Regions from separate parts of the Massilia sp. DJPM01 genome, predicted to be linked through region 2. Evidence: riboswitches for the same ligand, from Rfam matches in the RefSeq annotation. Region 2 holds a riboswitch; each other region holds the start of a gene.
What was found. A riboswitch is a leader RNA that binds a small molecule or an ion and turns the genes downstream of it on or off. The one in region 2 is predicted to bind cobalamin.
Positions count from the first base shown of each region.

Region 1: another riboswitch for cobalamin. It lies ahead of PO883_RS23790 (CbtB domain-containing protein); the one in region 2 lies ahead of PO883_RS16425 (TonB-dependent receptor).
Region 3: another riboswitch for cobalamin. It lies ahead of PO883_RS30290 (TonB-dependent siderophore receptor); the one in region 2 lies ahead of PO883_RS16425 (TonB-dependent receptor).
Region 4: another riboswitch for cobalamin. It lies ahead of PO883_RS06780 (TonB-dependent receptor); the one in region 2 lies ahead of PO883_RS16425 (TonB-dependent receptor).

Region 1 covers NZ_JAQOZV010000043.1:27,287-31,696, forward strand. The annotation lists gene PO883_RS23785 (CbtA family protein) at 1-705, opposite strand, end outside; gene PO883_RS23790 (CbtB domain-containing protein) at 696-893, opposite strand; cobalamin riboswitch at 1,044-1,271, opposite strand; gene PO883_RS23795 (hypothetical protein) at 1,326-1,691, opposite strand; gene PO883_RS23800 (hypothetical protein) at 1,759-2,124, opposite strand; gene PO883_RS23805 (YfaP family protein) at 2,263-3,015, opposite strand; gene PO883_RS23810 (DUF2300 domain-containing protein) at 3,033-4,410, opposite strand, start outside.
Region 2 covers NZ_JAQOZV010000023.1:58,985-63,394, reverse strand. The annotation lists gene PO883_RS16430 (M1 family metallopeptidase) at 1-1,890, opposite strand, end outside; cobalamin riboswitch at 2,011-2,160, shown strand; gene PO883_RS16425 (TonB-dependent receptor) at 2,238-4,229, shown strand; gene PO883_RS16420 (cobalamin-binding protein) at 4,229-4,410, shown strand, end outside.
Region 3 covers NZ_JAQOZV010000073.1:8,544-12,953, reverse strand. The annotation lists gene PO883_RS30295 (iron ABC transporter permease) at 1-757, opposite strand, end outside; gene PO883_RS30290 (TonB-dependent siderophore receptor) at 765-2,630, opposite strand; cobalamin riboswitch at 2,715-2,937, opposite strand; gene PO883_RS30285 (histidine phosphatase family protein) at 2,932-3,477, opposite strand; gene PO883_RS30280 (adenosylcobinamide-GDP ribazoletransferase) at 3,480-4,271, opposite strand; gene cobT (nicotinate-nucleotide--dimethylbenzimidazole phosphoribosyltransferase) at 4,282-4,410, opposite strand, start outside.
Region 4 covers NZ_JAQOZV010000007.1:12,836-17,245, reverse strand. The annotation lists gene PO883_RS06790 (ion channel) at 13-690, shown strand; gene PO883_RS06785 (PLP-dependent aminotransferase family protein) at 687-2,108, opposite strand; cobalamin riboswitch at 2,209-2,422, shown strand; gene PO883_RS06780 (TonB-dependent receptor) at 2,782-4,410, shown strand, end outside.

The DNA.
Region 1 (4,410 bases), on a different contig from region 2:
CCAGAAGGCGGCGTTGGCCAGCAAGGTCGCGTACAGGAAGCTGCGCGCCAGGTCGGGCGGTGCACTGCTCGAATGGACTGCGGGCTGGGGCGATCCGACCAGGTGCGGCACGAACAGCAGCAGCGCGCCAGCGATCCTGAGCGGCCAGTTCCTGGCGAAGACCAGCAGCGCCAGCCCGCCGGCGCTGGCCATGACGGTAGCGGTCCACCACATCTGGCGCGCCAGCAGGGGCGCCGCGACGGTGCCGGGCAGCTCGGGCGGCAAGCCGACCGAAGGCGCCACGAAGAACGCCGTGTAGCCGGCCGCGCCCCACAGCAGGCCCGCGCGCCAGCCGCTCGCGCCGCCATGCAGGCTGATGGCAGCCGCCAGCAGCAGCGCGAAGCCGACGCCCGCGCTGATATTGGCTACCGCCGTGTAGAAGGTGCGCTCCAAGCCGTCGTCCGGCTGCCAGCCGCCATGTTCATGGGCGCCCTCTTGCGCGTGCTCGTGCGGGGTGGCGTCGGCGTGGCTGTGCGGTGCGGCCACCTCCAATGGCTTCGGCGCGGCGCTCTCGAACACCTCCGCCTGCAGGATGATGGGCGCCACTTGCAGTTGCTGAACGCCGGTCAGCAGCAGGCCGGCCAGGACGCCGGCCGCCGCTGCGCTGGCGAGAATGCGGTTGAAGGTTCCCAGGCCTGCTGCGGGCGCGGTACGAATCAGTGGCATGGGAAGCCGGCCGAGTGGCGGCTGTCGTGCGCGGCGTTGTGCAGCGCTTCCATCGAGGCGAAGCCGGCGCCGAACAGCAGCACGGCGCCAAGGCTGGCAGCGCACATGGCTTGCACGATGCGCTCCTTGATGGCGGCAAACGGGACTTGTTCATCGGCGGTGGTGATGACGCTGCGGATCGACGACATGGCATTCCTTCCTAAAGCACTGCGCATAGAGCCTGGCCAATGCAGACGCGCGCGTCTTGCCATGGCCGGCAACCGGGGGCTTGTACGGGGAGAAGGAACATAAGATGGGATGCGGAACGCAGCGATCCACCTGGATCGCCCTCCGCGATACAAACGACTTACCGCTTCGGCTGGTTTCCGGGCTGGCGAGTGGTGGGGCAAACGCCCTCTTCCCGGATATGCGCCTTCCCATGCTAAGCACAGTGGCATCATGCACATCCTTGACTCGCTTACCGTTGCGGGGGCAGCGCCGGCTTTGCCTCCTTTGGAGGATCGCACCGGCTTCCCATTTAATCCGGCAAACGATCGTTTGCCAGAACCAGAAGCTTGACTACCGGCGAAGTATAGGTCTGGACTATATAAAATGCAAGGTTGTGCGTATCGGGCGGGGACTTACCAATCGCGCCATTGCTCGGTGATGTCCTCGTCGGCTTCCAGGCCGGCGTCCTTGGCGATCAGGAAGATGATGTCGCACAGGCTTTCGCGCTCTTCGGTCTCGATCATGCTGGCGCGTTCATCGAGCGCATTGAGGGCCAGGACGACGCGTTCGACTTCTTTCATGATCGCGGCCGGGGCGGCGGGTTTGGGGAGCTTTTCCACGGCGGCGGCGTAGGTGTCGAGAATGCTGGCGCATTCGTCGATCTCGGCCTGGGTGTACGGTGCTTCGCTAGCCGGGTCTTCGGCGCAGCGCCGCATGTAGGCAGCCATCTCGCCTAACAGGCGGGCGCGGATCGAGGCGATGCTGGGATTGGGATGCATGGGGCGGCACTCCTGCATGGTTTTGGGAGTGCCAATGTAGCATGAAGCGGCGCGCCGCCGCGCCACCTTACTCGCTGAATTCGATGTCCATCTGCTTGCCGTCGTAGCAAAATGTCATCTGCTCGCCCTCTTCATCGCGGATTTCCAGCACACCGCCGGCTTCGACGAACGGCCCGAGCGTGTCGAACAGGCGAATGAGCCAGTTGGTAATGATGTCGATGTCGCCGCCATCGATCAGCAGCGCGCCTTCCTGGCGCTGGCTGGTGAAGCCGATCGATTCAAGGAATGCCGGGAAATCGCGTTCGGCGCGTGCGCGCTCGGCGAAAAAGGAGTCGCAACCTTCGAACGATGTGCGAATCGCGTTGAACGCCGCCGGCTGCCTGGCGTTCCTGATAACGATGCTGGCATCGTAGATCCATGCTGCAGTACTCACTTGCACTCCCGTTTCGTCAGAATGGCCATCGCGGTCCATGCGCAGCCAGGATCATATTTCCTGCCGACAGTTTTACATGCCGTTCAAAAACTGTCAAAGCGTCGATGCGGGGCGTTGTTTTCAGAGCTTGGCGGCGGGTCACGGAAACACGAATGACTTGACCAATGTCAGCTCCCCCGGCGCGCGCAACGGCACGCGGACCACTTCCTGGCGCTCGTTCGGCGAATTTTCGTTGGTGATGATGGCCACCTGCGCGACCGTCAGGATGCCGGTGTCCTGGCCGGCCCCGTAGTAGTTCACGTAGACGTGGTAGTTCCCTTTCGGCGGCGCGGCGCTCGAAAAAATCTCCGGCCCGTAGCCGGTGGTGACGTCGACATCGAGCGCACCGCCGTTGGGCATCACGCGGTTGCCGTACCAGGAATGTCCGCCGTCCGGCGCGACCACGTGCAGGTCGACGTCGGTGCCGGGACTGTCCCACGACAGCACCACACGCAGGCGCGACTGGGTCTTGCCGGCGTACGAGTCGAGGAACTGGCTGCGGCTGCGCGCCTTGCCGTCGGGCGAGCGCACCTCTACGCTGTTCGAGCCGCGCCCGAAAGCATACGGCCGCGCGAAGCTGCCGTCTTCCTGGACCGCCATCGGCATCGCCACGCCGTTGACGACCAGCGTGGCCGGCTTGTCCTTGGCCTTGCCGGCGATGCGGCCGCGGATTTCGGCCGTCGGGCTTTGCCCCGCCTGCACGCTGACCGACGCCGCCGGATAGTTCACGTCCTGCGTGTACGCTTCCTTGGCGCCCTTGGAATTACGCCAGCCGCTGTTGGGCGAGTCGATGTTTACCTGTGCCAGGGCGGCGCTGGACAGCAGCAGTGCGGGTATCAGCAATAGTTTCATGATCAGCTTCGTAGTATTCATTGACTCATTTCGAGGCGAGTATCGACAAGGCGCCGCGCCAGCTGTTCGACCAGCGCTTCATCCTGCCCGCGCGGGTGATTGCGCAGACCCAGATGCAGGAACTCGTGCGCCAGGGTGATGCGGTCTTCGCGGCTGGCCAGGCCACGCACATAAATCCGGTTGCGCGACTGCTCCGAATACGGTGTACCGCGCGCCAGCTGGCACACCGCCGGCAGCGCAGACGGCTTTTCGTAGCCCGCTTCCTTGCGCAGTACGCGCTCCCACTGCGGTAGTTCGCGCGCCAGCCACGCTTCGGCACCGGCCAGGCGCACGCACTGCTGCGAGTCGCCGCCCGAGAGCGTGGTCAGGTCGGCGCGCGGATAGGCCGACGCCAGGATCTGGTCGAAACGCAGGCCCTGCCCCGCCTGCGCCACGACCTGGCTCCACGCCATCGTGTCTTGCGAGGCCGTATCGGCGTGATAGCGCACGTTCACCCCGGACAGCACCAGCTGGTCGGTCCAGTTGGCGATGGCGCGCGCCTCCACGCTGGCCGGCTGCGGACTGACGCGCTGCGTCGCGCTACTGTCGGCAATGCGCTGGCAGCCCTCGGCCCACTGCGCGTTCTGTTGCAGGTAGGTGCGCGCCGCCACGGCCAGCGCCTTGGCCGCCTCCGGCGCGCCGGTGCCGCCCTCGCGGTCGATCACGCGCGCCACGTAATCGTTGACGCCGAAGCGCCCCGTCAGGCGCGTGCGGCCCTGCGCGTCGCGCGCCAGCAGCATGTCGTTCTGGCTGAAAAACGCCAGGCTGCGGCCGTTCTCGAAACGCACCTGGTAAGGTCCGTTCAACAGTCCCGGCACGGCGGCGGTCCGCCCGGCCGCCACGCTTTTGATCGGATAGCGCGCAAAATAGTCGATTACCACGCAGCCCGCATCGGCGCGCGGTGCCGCCGCCGGCAAGGTATTGGCCAGGCGCGGCGCCCATTTTTCCAGGATGCGGCTACTGGTGTCGGCGCCGCCGAACCAGAGCGGCGTGCCGTCGGCCAGCCAGCCGCCCGCGCCGCCCAGCCGCTCGCTGGCGCGCTGCGGATGGTGCCACGAGTAGGTCTTCACGCGCAGGCGGCTGCCGAACCAGCTGGCCGTGTTGACGCCGCGCGCACCCAGCACCACGTGCAGCAGCGCCGACTCGGCCTCGGCCCGGCTGGCGGCCGGAATGGCTGCCAGCGCCACCATCAGGCTGCGCAGGCTGACCAGGCGTTCCGGTGCCAGTTGCGCGGGATCGGCGAGCCAGGCGTATTCTCCGGCAGGGGCGCGTCCCAGCACCTCGCTCCAGTATTGCTGCCACGGGCGGCGCGTGAGCATCAGCCGCGCCGGCGAAAAGAACAGGCCGCACGACTGC
Region 2 (4,410 bases):
GCGCTGCTGGTCGTCCCACACCGCCGTTTCGCTGCTGCCGTCGGCGAATTTGACCAGCACGGTTTGCGCGACCGGGGCGCCGCGCCGCTGCACCGTGACGCTGGTGCGCCAGGAGCGCGCGGCGCCGGGCTTGGCCGCCGCCTCTTCCTCGCTCGAAAAGCGCGAGACGCGGTCGTCGATGGACGCCGTGGCGTACACCTGTTGCGCGAACACGGCGTTGACAGCGGCGCGCTGGCCGCTCACCTCGGCCAGCGTCTCGCGCAAATCGGCGGTGCTCGGATGGCGGAATTTCCAGCGCCGGTAGTATTCCTTGAAGGCGCGTTCGGTCGCCTCCTGGCCGATGCGCGCCTCCAGGTCGCGCAGCATGGTGGAGCTGCGCACGTACACCGGGCCGATGCCCTGCAGGCGCATGTGGGCGTTCTGTCCGATCGCGTCGGCCGGTTCCAGGCGCGGCGCCTCGTGGCGCTCGACGTCGAAGCCCTTGAAACCCGGCGCGAAGCCGAGCGCCTTGAGCAGCGGCGAACCGAGATACGACTGCTGGCCGGTATCGCGCAGCATGCGGTAGTTCCAGAATTCGTTCAAGCCTTCGTCGAGCAGCGGTTCTTCGAATTCGTTGGAGGCCAGGATGCCGTAGAAGTAACCGTGGCCGACTTCGTGGATGGTGACGAAATCGAGGTCGAAGGCGGCGGCCGTCTGCGGCACCACCTTGTCGTGGCCGGCGGTGGTGATGAAGGTCGGGTACTCCATGGCGCCGGCTTCGTCGGCATTGAACGGCGGGATCACGATGGTCAGCGTCTTGTACGGATACGGCCCCAGCGTTTTTGAAAAATAGGTCAGCGCATCGGTGGCTGCCTTGAGCGCCGGTGCGGCGCTGGCCGCGCGGTCGGGCGGGAACAGCACCGACAGCTGTACAAGCGGGCTGCCCGGCGCGCTCCAGGTGGCGCGCAGGGGCTGGGCGGTGCGCTTGTCGGCGGTCCAGGCGAAATCGTGGACGTCGCCCTGCACGTAGTGGTGGGTCAGCATGCCGCCGCGCTCCACCGGCGCGCCCTGCAGCTCGCCGGTCGCGCCCACGGTGTAGCCCTTGGGCGCGGTCAGCTTGACGTCGAAGCGGCCGAAGTCGGCGTAGAACTCGGTCTCATGGTGATATTCGTGGGCGTTCCAGCGGGTCCGGGTGGCGCCGCGTTCGCCCGGCAGTTCCAGCACGGCGATCTTGGGGAACCACTGGCCCACCAGGTGAAAGCTGCCGAAGTAGCCGGTGCTGCTCACCACCCGCGGCAGCTGGGTCAGGAAGGACATGTCGAAACTGGTCGACGCCCCCGGCGCCACCGGCGCCGGCAGGTCGAAGCGCACCACCGTCTGGTCGGAGGCCGGGCCGTTGTCGGGATGGACGAACGACCAGTCGACCTTGGCCCCGCCCTGGGTCACGCTGCGCAGGTCGATCTGGCCCCATTCGCCGGGGGCGGTGGTGACGCTGCCGCCGGCCTCGCGCTGTTCGGTGAAGTAGGTGCTGCCGGCATTTTTGAAGGCGTTCATGTACAGGTGCAGGTAGACGCTGCGCACGGTCTCCTTGCTGCGGTTACGCCAGGTGAGCTTCTGCTTGCCGTCGACCGTGTGGGCGACCGGGTCGAGCGTGGCTTCGATGCGGTAGTCGACCACGCGCTCCGACAGGGTCGCTTCGCTGCCGCTGCGCGGCCCGCCCCACGCATCCGGGGCGCTCGGCACGCTCACCGCGCTGGCCGACGGCAGGGCCAGGCCGATGCCGACGTCGGTCACCGGTTGCGGGATCGGGGTGATGGTGATGTCGCCCTGGGCCAGCAGCTCGGCGCCGGCGATGGCGGCTGCCGCCAGCAGGAGCGCCTTGAGGGCCATGGTTCGGGTACGCGCTTGCATGCATTCTCCTGCGCCGCTGGGCGCTTGCGATGGGGTAGAGGGGGCCGGCAGCCAGGCGGCCAGCCGGCCGCACAGCATGCCACAACGCCCGCCGGGCCGCAGTCCCGCTGGCGTATCCGATTATAATGGCGCAGTTTTGGTGCCCGCCCGCGTCCTCACGCCGGCAGTTAAACGGGAAACACCCAGTGTGCTGCCCCCGCAACGGTACTGCCAGCCATCGATCACGATGGCTGGCGAGCCCGGATACCGGCCAAAACAGGTGGACCCGATGCCGCAACGCGCGTCGGTTCCGTGCAATCCGGCTTGCGGGGACGCAGGCCAGGACTCTTTTTTCTGAAGACGACATCATGATTTCTGCAGTATCGCCGCGCCGCGCGCTCTCCGCCAGGCCGCTCGCGCTGGTTTTCGCCCTGTCCCTGTGTTTCCTGTCCAGCGCCGCGCTGTCCGCTGAAACCCAAACCCTGCCCGCCGTGACCGTGACCGGCGCCCGCTTCGCCAGCGACCCGGCGCTGGCCCCGATCGGCGCGACCGTCATCAGCGCCGACGAGATCCGCCGCGCCGGTGCGGCCGACGTCAACCAGGCCATCCGCCAGATCGGCGGCGTGTACGGCCGCCAGAGCCTGGACGGCTCGCCCGATTTCAGTCTCGACCTGCGCGGCTTCGGCACCAACAGCAGCCAGAACATGGTGGTCACGCTCGACGGCGTGCGCATGTCCGAGAGTGAATTGAGCAATGCGACGCTGTCGTCGATCCCGATCGAGACCGTCGAACGCATCGAAATCATTCGCGGCGGCGCCAGCGTGCTGTATGGCGAAGGCGCCACCGGCGGCGTGATCCACATCGTCACGCGCCGCCCCGAGGCCAATGGCCGGCGCGGCATGCTGCGCGCCGAAGCCGGCCAGTTCGGCCTGCGCGACCTGCGCGCCGCCATGGCCCAGTCGTGGAACGGCTTCGCGCTCGACGCGTCGGTCGGCAGCCAGCGCACCGACAATTACCGTGACCATAACGAGTTCGCGCTCGATACCTTCAGCGGCGGCGCCCAGTGGGCTTACCAGGGCGGCCGCGCCGGGGTGCGCTACGACCGCGCGCGCCAGGAGTCGGACTTGCCGGGCGCCCTGAGCGCACGCCAGTTCGGCGAGAACCCGCGCCAGGCCAATACGCCTGACGATATCGGCGCGCTCGATTCGGACCGCCTGACCGCGTTCGTGGAGCAGCGCGTCGGCAGCGTCGACCTGGCTGCCGAACTGTCGCGCCGCGAGCGCACCGCCGGTTCGACCTATTTCTACACCATCGAGGGCAAGCGCATGGCCTCGAAGGCGACCTATGACAGCGCCCAGACCCAGTTTTCGCCGCGCCTGCGCCATCTGGCGCAAATGGGCGGCGTGCTCAATGAGCTGGTGGCCGGCGTGGACCTGGTCAAGTGGTCGCGCGTGACCGATTCGGAGTATTCGGATGCCGACGCCACGCAAAAATCGAGGGCGCTGTATGTGCGCGACGAGCTCAAGTTCGGCGGCGCGCACAAGGCCCGCGTGGCCGTGGGCGCGCGCCGCGAACGCTTCGAGAAGGATGCCACCGACGCGCGCGCCTTCGCCGCGCCGTACGCCAGCAAGACCACCCTCAACGCCTGGGAAGTGCAGGGCAGCGTTGATGTCATGCCGCTGGTGAACCTGTACGCCAAGGCAGGGCGCAGCTACCGCGTAGCCAATGTCGACGAGAACGGCTACCGCGCCGCGCCCGGCGTGCTGGCGCCGCAAACCTCGCGTGACCTGGAACTGGGCTTAGCTTACGGCGACGCGGCCCTGGGCGCGAATACGCGCGTATTCCGCCATCAGCTGCATAACGAGATTTTCTACGACCCGACCGTGAACGGCGGCTACGGCGCCAACACCAACCTCGATCCGACCGAGCGCAAAGGCGTGGAGTTCGATGTCCACGCCAGCATCGCGCGCGACTGGCGCGTGAGCGGCAACTGGCAGCACGTGCTGGCGCGCTTCACCGGCGGCCCGAACGCCGGGCGCGAGATGGTGCTGGTACCGAAGAACGTGGTCTCGGCGCGCCTGGCCTGGGTTCCGGGCAATGGCCACAGTGCCGATATCGGCTTTCAATGGGCCGGCAGCCAGCGTTTCGGCGCCGACTTCGCCAACAACTGCGGTGCGCTCATGGCATCGAGCACCACCTTCGAGGCCCGTTACGCGCGCCAGGTCGGCGCCTGGGAATTCGCGGTGGCGGGCCTGAACCTGGCCGACAAGCATTACACCAGCAATGCCTACGGCTGCAACAGCGGCATCTACCCGAGCGACGGGCGCCAGCTCAAGGTGTCGGCGCGCTACGACTTCTGATGCGCCAGCGCTTCCTGTTCGCCGCGCTGGCCCTGTGGGCTGGCCTTGCCGGCGCCGCGATCACGGTGGTCGACGACGCCGGCCGGCGCGTGCTGCTGGCCGCGCCGGCCCGGCGCATCGTGTCGATGGCGCCGCACGTCACCGAGCTGCTGTTCGCGGCCGGCGGCGGCGCGCGCATCGT
Region 3 (4,410 bases), on a different contig from region 2:
AGCAGAAAAACAAGCCCTTGCGCAGCGCGCTGACGCGGATGCCCAGGGTGGCGGCAGCTTCCGCGTGCAGCGCCAGCACGTTCAGCGAGCGGGCGCTGCGCAGCGCGAAGGCCAGGCCGGCGGCCAGCACGATCCACGGCAGCGGACGCAAGGGAGCACCGGCGATGTCGCCGATCATCCAGAAAATCATGCTGCGCAAACGGCTTTCGGGCGCGATCGACAGCATCAGGGTCACCAGCGCGATGCAGGAGGTGGACAGGATGGCGCCGGTGAGTAGCAGCAGGGACGATCCCCCTTCGGCCGCCGCATTGCCGCGCAAATCGCGCCGCGCCAGCAGGTACAGCAGCATCGACACCGCCACCGCGCCCACGAAGGCGGCCAGATCGACCATCCACATGGCCCACATGAACAGCAGCGCGGCCAGCGCGCCGACCGAGGCGCCGGCCGAGATGCCGAGTACATATGGCTCGGCCAGGGGATTGCGCAGCAAGGCTTGCATCATCACCCCGGCCAGCGCGAGCGCGCCGCCGGTGACAAATGCCACCAGTGCGCGCGACAGGCGCAGGTCGAGCAGGGTGGCGGCCAGGGTCGAAGTATCGCCTTTCGCAAGCGCCATCAGCGCGCCCGGCATCTCCGCCAGGGGGACCGGCACCGAGCCGACCATCCCGGCGATGACCAGGCTTGCCAATGCCAGCAAGGAGAGCGCCGTGATGACGACGCTGGCCCGGTGGCGCATAGTGCGAAAGAACGGATGCATGCGATTCCTATTTGCTGCCGTAGCGGATGCCGGCAAACACCTGTCGGCCGGCGGTGGCGTAATTGCGCGCCGTTTCATACTGTTTGCCGGCGGCGTTGTTCAACCGTAGCACGGCTGACCAGTCAGGTGCAAAGCGATATTCGCCAAACAGGTTCACCAGCCCGTAGCCAGGCAGCGTGTTGCGGTTGGCCAGGTCATCGAAGCGCTTGCCGGATAACTGAACGCCAGCGCCGGCGGTCAGCGCGCCCGCACTGTATTCGATGGCGAACTTGGCGTGGCGTTTGGCGCGCCGCTGCAGGCTTTTGCCGGTGGTGTCGTCGCGCGGGTCTTGCAGGTCGAGCGAGCCGCTCATGTCGAAGGCGCCCATGCGGGTGCGTGCGCCAAGGCTGATGCCCTCCAGGGTGGCGCGGTTGACGTTGTACGCGCAGCCATAGGGATGCGTATCCTGCTGGACCGGGCAGATGCTGGTGTTGACCAAGAGGTCGGTCAGGCGGTTGCGGTACCAGACCGCGCTGGCCTCAAGCGTACCATCGTTGTAATACACGCCGCCTTCGACGTTCTTGCCCTGTTCGGGCTTGTTGGTATCGACCCCGTAGCCCGGGTAGTACAGTTCATTGAAGGTCGGTGCGCGAAAGCTGGTGCCGGCGCTGGCGTTCAGGCGCAGCGCGCGCGTGAGCTTGTAGCCGTAGCCGATGCCGCCGGTGACCTTGGCGCCGTACTGGGTGCTGTCGTCGCGGCGCGCGCTGGCGCTGGCCAGATGGTTTCCGCGCTTGAGCGAGTAGGCGGCGGCCACCGAATTGGTCGCGCGGCTGGTGTTCAAGGCGCGCGTGGTGTCGGCGTACACGTCTTCCACGCGGCGCTCCAGCACCAGTTGCAGCAGGTCGCTGCCCAGGGCGATATCGTTTTGCATGCTGTAGGCGTGCAGGCGGGTATCGATGCGGTTGCTGCTCGTCGCACTGGAGAAGTTGACCGATTTGTCGTCCGCTTCGGAGGCTTGCAGGCTCACTTTCCAGTTGGGCGTGATCTCGTGTTTCGAATACACGGCGATGTTGTCCATGTTTTGCACGCTGCGCACGTCGAAGGGACCCGCGCCCGCATCGTACTGCGACTTAAGGTGGCTGTGCAGGTACAGCAGTCCCGCTTCGTGGCCCTTGGCCAGCACGATGCCCAGCTGGCCGGTGGCGCTGTCGCGCGCATAGCCGTCGTTGTCCTGGTTGTACGAGAAGTTGCCCGGTTTTGTCGTCGAGAAGCCTTCATCCTTGTCCTTCGACAGGCCAAAAGCGTAGCTGATGCTGTTTTCGCCTTCGCTGGCGCCGGCCACGCCGAATGCCATCGAACGGGCCTTGTCACTGCCCGCTTCCACGGCGGCCGTGACGGTTGGCGCACCGGCGCCGCGCCGGGTGAAAATCTGCACCACGCCGCCGATGGCGTCGGCGCCGTACATGGTGGCCAGCGGGCCGTAGACGATTTCGATGCGCTCGATGTTCGCCAGCGGCAGGGTGGCCCAGTTGGCGATGCCGATCGTGGACGAGCCAATGCGCACGCCGTCGACCAGCACCACGGTCTGTTTGGCGTCGCCGCCGCGAATGAATACCTGCGATGCGGCCCCCGGCCCGCCGTTACGGGTGATCTCGATGCCGCGCTGCTTTTGCAGCAGCTCGACGACGCTGCCCGCGCCCGAGCGCGCGATGTCTGTGGCGCTGATCAGCACATGGTCGCTCAGCACCTCGCTGGACGGCTGCGGCGCGCGCGTGGCGGTGATGACGACGGCGGCAACGGCCGTATCGGCGGCGCTGTCGGCCAGGGCACAAGGGGAGGTAAAAGCTAGCGCGAGCGACGTCAGGGCCGCGTGGCGTACAACAGGAAAGGTCATGACAAGTCTTCAGTGAATGCGATTGCGAGCAACCGGCCGACGTCCCCGTTGGCCAGATTGAAAAGAAGCGCGCGGACATGGCCGCACGCTTCCACCTGTTATGGCCGGTATCCGGGCTGGCAAATGCGGCCGTCTCACCTTCCCATGCCAAATGCACAGTGGTCAATCGAGGCGGCTCGTCGCCATGTCAGCGACATTTGCTTACCGTTGCGGGGGCAGCACACGTTGGCCTGTTGCAGGCTTCGTGTTTCCCAGTTTAACTGCGCTCATGGACATGGGCGCGGGCACCAAAACCCGATAATTATACACAGTCGATGATAACCGTCCCGCCGTAGGCGATGGCGTGGGGATGCTGCGCCGCTTCCAGCGCCATGGCTTCGGGACCCAGGCCGCGCGCGCGCGCCGACAGCAGGCGGATGGTGCCGGCGTGGCAGATGACGATGGCGCCGGGTGCTGGCACGCGCATGCGGTCGGCATAAAACGCCGACACGCGGCGCGCCATGTCGACCACGCTTTCGCCGCCGCCGGGGCGGTAGCCGGCCATGTCGGCGGCCCAGGCATCGACGCCGGCGCGCTCGATGTCGTCCCAGCGCCGCATTTCCCAGTCGCCGAAATCGAGTTCGGCCAGGCGCGTGTCATAGCGCACCGCTGCGCCGCCCAAGGCGGCCGCCAGGCCGGCGCAGCGCCGCAGGGGGCTGGAAAACAGCGGCATGCCAGCGGGCAGGGTGGCGCGCAGGGCGGGCAGGGCCAGCGCCTGCATGTCCGGATCGACAGCGAGGTCGGTGCGCCCGTAGCACACGCCGGGCGCGACCTGCGGCGCCAGGTGGCGTACCAGGTACAGGCGCATTCTTAGCCCCAGAGACCGTGATGGAAAAACGCCAGCAGTGCCAGATAGATGAGCACTTCGGCCACTTGCTGCACGGCGCCCAGGCAGTCGCCAGTGTATCCGCCGATGCGGCGCAGGCATTTGGCGCCCAGCCACCACGCCACCAGCGCGGCGCCGGTCACGCTGGTGAGCAGCGCAAGCCAGGGCAGCATGCCGGCCGTGGCCAGCGCCAGCGCGGGCACGCCGGCGCAGGCGCAGGCGATGCCGAATTCGCGGTTGCTCATATGCTGGGCCATCGGCTTGGCCTTGCCCTCGGCGCGCGCATACTCCATTTCCCAGATCAGGCTGACCGCCGCAAGGCGCGACAGGGGATGGGCGATGAACAGCGCCACGATGACGGCGGATGCGGGCAGAAACGATAGCAGGGTGCACTTGAGCGCCACCGTCAGCCCCATGCCGGCCGCGCCGTAGGTGCCGATGCGCGAGTCCTTCATGATCTCCAGCACCCGCTCGGTGCTCATGCCGCCGCCGAAACCGTCGCACATGTCGGCCAGGCCGTCCTCGTGGAAGGCGCCGGTCAGGTAGATCGCCGCCGCCGTCGACAGCAGCACCGCCACCGGCGCCGGCCACAGCCAGGCAGCGCAGGCGTAGACCGCCGCGGCCACGCTGGCCACCACCACGCCGACCAGCGGAAAATAGCGCGACGCGTGGTGCAGCCAGGACGGGTCGAATCCGACCCAGCCCGGAATCGGCACCCGCGTGAAAAATTGCAGCGCGATGAAGAACAGCCGGCACTGGTGCACGATGCTGGCCATGGCCTGGAACTTACGCCGACTGGCCGCTGACGCGCGCCGACTGGAAGGTGGCCATCTCGCCGAGGAAGTTGACGGCCGCGTGCAGCAGCGGCAGCGCCAGCGCGCAGCCGGTGCCTTCGCCCAGGCGCAGGCCGAGGTT
Region 4 (4,410 bases), on a different contig from region 2:
CTTTTTTCGACCATGAACGCTTTCAGCCTGATGCGCAGCACCCACCGCCACCCGTCCGCCATCCTGTTGATGGTGCAGCTGCTCGGCATGCTGCTGTATCCCTTCATCGAATCGACGCCGAGCGGGCTGGTGGTGTTCAACGCCTTCGGCATCGTGGTGCTCGGCTTCACCACGCGCATGGTACGGCGCACGCCCGGCCACGCCTGGATCAGCGCCGGCATCGCCTTGCCGGTCATCGTGCTGCTGGTGCTGCAGATGGCATTCGGGCGCGACGGCCTGCTGCCATGGTCGTCCGCGCTCGAAGCGCTGTTCTACTTCTACGCCGCGGCCAGCCTGATCGCCTACATGATGGAAGACCGTCTCGCCACCACCGACGAACTGTTCGCCGCCGGTGCCACCTTCACCCTGATCGCGTGGGGCTTCACGCACCTGTTCGTGCTGGTGCAAGCCATGCATCCCGGGACTTACGCCGCCGCCGTCAACGCGGCCGACGCGCGCACCTGGACCGAACTCAATTACCTCAGCTTCGCGCTGCTATCGAGCACCGGCATCGGCGACGTGATTCCGCTCACGGCGCATGCGCGCGCGCTGGCCAGCGTCGAGATGTTCGTCGGCCTGATTTACCTGGCGGCGGTGGTGTCGCGCCTGATCGGCTTCACCCTGCAGCAGAGCAAGGATGGACGCGGCTAGCGCGCCATCTGTGCCTGCACGATGCGCCCGATGGTGGCCAGTGCCGCCTCGGCGCGCGCGTCCCAGGCATGGCCGTAATTGAGGCGCAGGCAGTTTTCAAACCCCGGCTGCGGCGAAAAGATCGGTCCTGGGGCGACGCTGATGCCCTCGGCCAGCGCGGCCGCGTGCAGCGCCAGCGCATCGACCCCGCCCGGCAGTTCCAGCCATAGCAGATAGCCGCCCTTGGGGCGCGTCACGCGCGTGCCGTGCGGGAAGTGGCGCCGCACGGCGTCCATGAATACCGCCTGCTGCGACGCGAGCGTGTGGCGCAGCAGGCGCAGATGGCGGTCGTAGCCGCCTTTTTCCAGGTACAGCGCGAGCGCGCCCTGGGCCGGCGCGCAGGTGGTCAGGGTGCTGGCCAGCTTCTGGCGCGCCAGCTGGCGCGTGTAGCGTCCGGCCGCCACCCAGCCGACCCGGTAGCCGGGCGCCAGGCATTTCGAGAATGACGAACAGTGCATCACCAGGCCCTCGGTATCGAACGCCTTGGCTGGCAGCGGGCGCTTGTCGCCGAAATACAGCTCGCCGAAGACATCATCCTCGATCAGCGGCACCTGGTAGCGCGCCAGCAGGCGCACCAGGTCGCGCTTGTTCTCGTCGGGCATCAGGCTGCCGAGGGGATTCTGGAAGTTCGTCATCAGCCAGCACGCCTTGGGGCGGTGCCGTTCGAGCGCGCGTTCGGCCGCGCCCAGGTCCATGCCGTCGCGCGGGTGGGTCGGCACCGCGATTGCCTCCAGGCCCTGGCGCTCGATCGCCTGCAGCGCGCCGTAAAAGGCGGGTGACTCGATCAGCACCGCGTCGCCGGGGCGCGCCACCGCCATCAGGCACAGGCTCAATGCTTCCAGCGCGCCGTTGGTGACGATGATCTCGTCGGCCGGCACGGACATCCCGTCGATCAGGTAGCGCAGCGAAATCTGGCGCCGCAGGCGCGCGTTGCCCGGGGTGAGATCGTCGACGCTGGCCCACGGGTCGAGCTGCTGCACGCTGGTGCTCATCATGCGCGCCAGGCGCGCCAGCGGGAACAGCAGCGGGCTGGGAAAGGCTGAACCGAATGGCACCACATCGCGCCGCATGGTCGTTTCCAGCAGGTCGAACACGCGTTCGCTCATGGCGATCGGCAGCGCATCTTCGGCCGGACGCGACGCCGTATCCGGTTCTGGCGGCAGGCGCGCGGCGCCGACGCTGACGAAATAGCCGGAGCGCTCGCGCGAGCGCACCAGGCCCTGGGCTTCGAGCGTGTAATAGGCCTCGAACACGGTGGCCGGGCTCACCCCGCGGCTGGCGCTGGTCTTGCGCACGGACGGCAGGCGGTCGCCCGGCTGCAGCACGCCGTTGAGGATCGATTCGGAGATATCGCGCGCGAGCGCTTCATAAAGTTTCATGGTGCGGCCAGGGCCAGGCGGGGGCGAGGTGGGAGAAGTGCTGCATCTTAAATCATATTTCCGCGCCTGGCATTCCCAGCGGCACGCCGGTCGAGGTAAAATGGACAACATACGCCAAGGTGCGCTCCGCTTTTCTGCCGGAGTGTGAAACGGGAAGCCGGTGACAAGAGAAGCCCTCTCTGACAATCCGGCGCAGCCCCCGCTGCTGTAGGCCTGACGACGCTGTTCAAACGCCACTGTGCACCGCATGGGAAGGCAAGGACAGCCGAGGATGACGGCGAGCCAGAAGACCGGCCATGGCGTTAAGTACTGGTGCAAAACCCGGGGAGTGGTTTTGTCCATTTGCAGTCGACATCGAAGCATTGCCTTGTGACGGCCGGCCGCCTTGCGCCCCGGCCATGCGCTCCTGCGCGCCCACAAGCCAACGCCCAACCGGGGTCTGACCTCTGATTAGAAATTAGTTGCTTGACTGGGGCAGTCCCCAATTAAGCACGTTCGTGATGGCATTTTATTCAACAAAATTTGGGAAAGTCCCAGATTTTGCGTTGTCGCGCGCAAAATGTTTCGAGTCAGAGGTCAGACCCCGGTGGGGAGATTTTTGTCGAAGTGCAAGTTGGCGTGATTTTTCCTCGCGATGTGCCTTGATCTTCTATGGATTCAAGAAAGTAATCGCATGCGTAAATTAAAGTTTCAAACATGTCTGCTGGCGACGTCGGTCGCGGCCGTCCGGCTGGCGTTCGCGGCCGAGGCACCGGCCATGCCGGATGCTCCGGTGATGCAGGAGGTGCTGGTGCCGGGCAACCGGGCGGCCCCGCCGGGCGTCGCCGATTCGGCCACCGAGGGCACGGTCAGCCTGCGCCAGCTGGCCGTGCGCCCCTTGCTGCGCACGGCGGAGCTGCTGGAAACCGTGCCCGGGGTGATCGTCACCCAGCATTCCGGCGACGGCAAGGCGAACCAGTATTTTTTGCGTGGCTATAACCTCGACCACGGCAGCGATTTCGCGACCAGTGTGCTGGGCATGCCGGTCAACGTGGCCAGCCACGCGCACGGCCAGGGCTATATGGACCTCAATTTCCTGATGCCGGAGCTGATCTCGCATATCCAGTACCGCAAAGGCGTTTACGCGGCCGACGATGGCGATTTTTCCAGCACTGGCTCGGCGCGCATCGAGTACCAGCGCACGCTCAAGGCGCCGCTGCTCGATGTCAGCCTGGGCGAGCACCGCTACCGGCGCGTGCTGGCCGCAGGTAGTGTGCAGCTGGGCGGAATGGATATGCTGGGCGCGTTCGAGTTTGCCGGCAATGACGGGCCGTGGGACCAACCGGCCAATCTGCGCAAGCGCAATGCGGTGCTGCGCGCGTCGAACGGCAGCATCGACAACGGCGTGGCGGTCACGCTCATGGCTTACCAGTCTGACTGGCGCGCCACCGAGCATGTGCCGGAACGCGCCATTTTAAACGGCGAGATCGGCCGCTTCGGCGCGCTCTCGCCCAGCGATGGCGGCGTGACCCACCGTTACAGCCTGTCCGGCGAGTGGGCCGCCAGCGGCACGGCCGGCGCCAGCAAGGTGCGCGCGTACGTGGTCGACTATGGCCTGAACTACTTTGCCACGCCGTCCGGTTTTATCAGCGGCGCCAGCGCCGACCAGCACGAGCAGGCCGACAGCCGCGTGACCTGGGGCCTCGATGCGCGCCACAACTGGCAGCTGCGCGACGTTGAATTGAGCGCCGGCGTCCAGCTGCGCCAGGACCGCGTCGACAACGTCGGCCTGTACGAAACCATCGACCGGGTGCGTACCAACACGGTGCGCCAAGACTGCCTGCGCGAGACGGCGGCGGGCCTGTTCGTCGAGGCGCGCCGCCAGTGGACGCCCTGGCTGCGCAGTACGATCGGCCTGCGGCGCGACCAGATTTCGGCCGACACCAGCGCCACCGGCGGGCGCTTTAACCTTGGCAACGGCGGCACGGCCAGCGCGGGCCAGACCAGTCCCAAGGTGAGCGTGGTGTTTGGGCCGTTCGGCGAGCGAGCCAATACCGAGCTGTATGCCAACTGGGGTCACGGCTTTCACAGTAACGACGTGCGCGGCGCGACATCCAGCACCCATCCGTCCGACGGCAGCCCGGCCGACCGGCTGGCGCTGTTCGCCCGCTCCACCGGCGGCGAGCTGGGAGCGCGCACGCGGCCCCTGAAAGGCTGGACCAGCAGCGTGTCGCTGTGGCAGATCAGTTCCGCGTCGGAGCTGGTGTTCGTCGGCGACGCCGGGGTGACCGAAGCGCGCGGCGCATCCAAGCGCCATGGCCTG